Regions from separate parts of the Agromyces sp. NPDC029043 genome, predicted to be linked through region 2. Evidence: riboswitches for the same ligand, from Rfam matches in the RefSeq annotation. Region 2 holds a riboswitch; the other holds the start of a gene.
The links. A riboswitch is a leader RNA that binds a small molecule or an ion and turns the genes downstream of it on or off. The one in region 2 is predicted to bind thiamine pyrophosphate.
Positions count from the first base shown of each region.

Region 1: linked by a shared signal. The riboswitch ahead of ACZ4TW_RS05920 (ECF transporter S component) and the one ahead of ACZ4TW_RS15830 (FAD-dependent oxidoreductase) in region 2 are both predicted to bind thiamine pyrophosphate.

Region 1 covers NZ_JBVHVX010000003.1:132,953-135,147, forward strand. Annotated here, with positions in the region: gene ACZ4TW_RS05910 (DNA polymerase IV) at 1-771, shown strand, start outside; gene ACZ4TW_RS05915 (hypothetical protein) at 837-1,169, shown strand; TPP riboswitch at 1,234-1,344, shown strand; gene ACZ4TW_RS05920 (ECF transporter S component) at 1,383-2,066, shown strand; gene ACZ4TW_RS05925 (ABC transporter ATP-binding protein) at 2,069-2,195, shown strand, end outside.
Region 2 covers NZ_JBVHVX010000013.1:50,799-52,993, reverse strand. Annotated here, with positions in the region: gene ACZ4TW_RS15830 (FAD-dependent oxidoreductase) at 1-977, opposite strand, end outside; TPP riboswitch at 975-1,083, opposite strand; gene thiE (thiamine phosphate synthase) at 1,131-1,808, shown strand; gene ACZ4TW_RS15820 (hypothetical protein) at 1,999-2,195, shown strand, end outside.

The DNA.
Region 1 (2,195 bases), on a different contig from region 2:
CCGCTTCCCGTGTCGGCGCTCTGGGGGGTGGGCCGCGTGACCGAGCAGTCGCTGCTGAAGCTCGGGCTCCGCACGGTGGGCGACGTCGCCGACATGCCCGCCGACGCCTTGACTCGCGCGGTCGGCCCGGCGCTGGCCGCGCGGCTCTCGCGCCTCGCGAACGGCGTCGACCCGCGCGATGTCGAGACGAGCCGCGTCGAGAAGAGCATCGGACACGAGACGACGTTCCACCACGACCTGGTCGACCACGACGAGATCGCGCGCGAGCTCCTCCGGCTCGCAACCGACGTGGGCGTCCGGCTGCGCAGGGCGGCGATGCTCGCACGCACGGTCACGCTCAAGCTCCGCTACGGCGACTTCACCACCGTCACCCGGTCGCGCACGCTCGCCGAGCCGACCGATGTCGCCAGGCGCATCTACGAGGAGGCACTCGTTCCGCTGGGCGAACTCGTCGGCGACGGCCGTCGCGTCCGCCTCATCGGCGTGCGCGCCGAGCACCTTCGCGCTGTGGGCGATGGCGCGCCGCTGTGGGATCCCGACGAGGACTGGCGCGACGCCGAACGCACGATCGACGAAGTGGTGCGCCGCTTCGGGCGCGGTGCGGTGCGGCCCGCCTCGCTCGTGCGACCCGACGCGCCGGGGCCGCTGCCGACCGCCGGAACCGGGTGGGAACGTGACGACGCCGACGAGCCGGCGTCGCAGCGGGGCCGCCCCTCACGCTCCGGCCGTCCCGACGGGCCGCTGCCGCCCGGCGCGCGCGCGTTCTCGTGATCCTGCGGCCGGCGGCATCCGTCAAGACCCTTTCGAGGCCCGGGCCGCACCGGTAGCGTGGCCGCATGGCTGATTTCGTGCTCGAGCTCGCAGACAAGGTCGCCGGGGTCGGGGTTCGCACCTCGTACGCCGAGAAGGTCGAGATGGGCGGTGTCGACCTCGTTCCGGTCGCCCTCGGCGCGTACGGTTTCGGCGGCGGTTCCGGGAACGCCCCGGAACAGGGCGAGGGGTCGGGCGGCGGCGGGGGCGGATGGTCCGTGCCGCTCGGCGCGTACGTGAGCCGCGGCGGCGACGTGCGCTTCGAGCCGAACATCCTCGGCCTGCTGATCGTCGCGATCCCGCTCGTGGCCGTCACCGGGAAGGCGCTGAAGCTCGTCATCCGCGCGTTGAAGCGGTAGCGGGAGCGAACGCCACGCGCCCACCCGCCGGCCGCGTCATGCGGTGCACGGCGGGCGTATACTCGTGCTCGAACACGGGAGTCCGGTGAGCCGGGCTGAGAGGAAGGTTCTCCAACCTTCGACCGTCGAACCTGATCTGGGTCATGCCAGCGCAGGGAGGGCATCCGATCTCATCTCCCGTGCCGCTTTCCACGAGACGAAAGGGCACGAACAGTGCACGAGACATCCAGCGGCACCGACCGCACCACGGCCGCAGCCACCGAGCGCGCGGCATCCCAGGGCACGGCCCCGACGGCCGCAGACCAGGCACCCGTGCGCTCGCGCTGGCGCGTGGTCGACATCGTCGTGGCGAGCGTCATCGGCGTCGCCACCGGACTCGTCTTCCTCATCTGGAACAACGTCGGCTACGCCTGGTTCAGCGCGGCCGACGCGGTCACCCCCGGCCTCGGGGGCATCGCCGTGGGCATCTGGCTCATCGGCGGCGTGCTCGGCGGGCTGATCATCCGCAAGCCGGGTGCCGCGCTGTACGTCGAACTGCTCGCCGCGATCGTGTCGGCGCTCATCGGCAACCAGTGGGGCATCGAGACGATCTACTCGGGCATCGCGCAGGGCCTCGGGGCCGAGCTCGTCTTCCTCGCCGGCGGCTACCGCCGCTTCGGCGTCGTGACGGCCATGCTCGCCGGCGCCGCGGCGGGCCTCGCCGCGTGGACGCTCGAGCTCTTCCTCTCCGGGAACCTGCAGAAGTCCGCCGAGTTCCTCGTCCTGTACCTCGGCACCGTCGTGGTCTCCGGCGCCGTCCTCGCCGGCCTGCTCGGCTGGATCGTCGTGCGGGCGCTCGCAGCCACCGGCGCACTGAACCGGTTCGGTGCCGGGCGGGACGTGACCGGACGGGTCTGACCGTGGCGCATTCCGCCGGTCTCGCCGGCCCCGCCCGCGTGGACGCCACGGGGTGGGGCTGGCGGCACGCCGGACGCCGCCGGCACGCGCTGCAGGGCGTCGACCTCGTCATCGAGCCGGGTGAGCGCG
Region 2 (2,195 bases):
TGCCCGGTGGCCACGACAATCCGTTCGTCGACGGCCCGCACGACGGGGACGCCGTCGGCACGGGTGGGCCGAAATCCTGCGGCCACCTCGACGAGGTCGTAGGTACTCAAGCCGGGCATCACCGCCACCGCGTCGGCGAGCAGGTCGGCGACCCCACCGGCCCGGGGATGACGGTCGGCGGCCTCGGCCGGCTCGTATTGTGTTGCGCCGACGACGATTCCGTCTTTGCGCGGAACCAGATACACCGATCGCCCGTCGAGGCGTGCGCGGACGACGTGTCTCGGCGGCGGCACGGACCAGGAGTTCGCGGCCAGCCGAAGGATCTCGCCTTTCGTCGCGTACAGGTCCAGGCCGTCGACGAGGGCCGACGATCCGAGTCCGGCGGCCACCAGCACCCGATCCCCCTCCAGCTCCGCGAGGTCATCGACGTGGCGTTCGGTGATGATCGCGCCATCGCGCAGCACAGTGGCGCGCAGGCTGCGTAGCAGGTGCCGGTTGTCCAGAGCGGCTTCGCCGGAGGCGAGATAACCTCCGATCAGTCGGGAACTCAACGCGTTCTCCAGCGAACGGATCTCGCGTGCGGCGACGGGACGCAGGTCGCTGCCGCCCTGGGTCCGGGCCTGGGTCGCCCACACGAACTCGGCCAGTTGACGCAGGTGCGCGGCGTCGGCGGCCGTGCTCGCGACGAACAGCGAGTCGGCGGCGGCCACGATCAGCGGATCATCGAGACGGTCGATCAGCGTCGGCCACCGACGCACCGAATCGGAGGTGATCCCGAACAGCTCCTCCTCCCCGGGATGCCCCTCGCCCAGGGAGCCGAGCATCCCGCCGGCGACCCAGCCCGCCTCCGCGCCGAACGGGTCGTCGACGATCGTGACACGCCATCCGACGTCGAGGGCGGCCAACGCACAGGTGAGTCCCACCACTCCGCCGCCCACGACGGTGAGGTCTCCGCGGTACGGATTCGAGGTCGGCATCGACTGCCACATCCTTCCTTCGCCGGCATTACCCGGATCAGGTCCAACGGTCTGCGGGAGCGGCCCGCACTCTCAGCCCGGCGTCCCCGGGCTCCCGTGTGCTCTGCCCTCCACCCTACGTCGTGCCTCCGTGGCGTCACTAGGCTGGCGACGGTGAGCACCTCTGACCTCCGCGAGCGACTGGCCGCAGCCCGCCTCTACCTCTGCATCGACGCAAGACGGGAGCGCGGTGATCTGCTCGACGTGGTGGCCGCAGCAGTCGAGGGTGGAGTTGACATCGTGCAGCTGCGCGACAAGGGGTCGGTCGGCGAAAGGCAGTTCGAGACACTCGAGGCGGTCGAAGAACTCGACATCCTCGGCGCCCTCGGCGAAGTGATCCGGGCCCGCGGGGCGCTGCTCTCGGTCAATGATCGTGCCGATCTCGCACGCCTCGCCGGCGCCGATGTCCTGCACGTCGGACAAGGCGATCTGACACCGGCGCAGGCCCGCAGCATCGTCGGACCGGACATGATCATCGGGATCTCCACCCACGACGAATCGCAGGCACGGGCCGCGTTCGCAGACGGCGACGTGGACTACTTCTGCACCGGTCCGTGCTGGTCCACGCCCACCAAACCCGGGCGCGCAGGCACCGGGCTGGACTTCGTGCGGGCCGTCGCCGCGCTGGACCCGACCACGCCATGGTTCGCCATCGGCGGGATCGACGCCGAGCGGCTACCTCAGGTCACCGCGGTCGGCGCGCGACGGGCCGTCGTCGTGCGCGCCATCACCGACGCCGACGACCCACGTGCGGCCGCCGCCGAACTTGCCGCGGGTTTGCGGCAGGCCTGACGCACCGCCAGGCCGTCGAACCCGGTTGCCGTGATTCCGAGGGCGGGTCTATGGTGGTCGAATCATGATGTGCATGAACAACGCGCTCGTAACCCGCCGCAGCGGGGTCTGACTCTGACCGACCCCCCGCTGCGGGTCGGTCGCGCGTTTCTGTCGGTCATCTTCTCTTCGACCGAAAAGACCACGCACGATGCACACCATTCACTCGACCCGGCCATCCTGGTGCGGTGACCAGCAGTTCACCACCACGTTCGACGACCCATGGACCGCGCATGCGCTCCCCGCGGGCATCCGTGCGGAGGCGACCGGCATGACCTGGCAGAACTTCACCGACACCTTCGCACCGACAGGGTCGATCCGGCTCGGCGCCTTCAGCGTCGCGCCCGC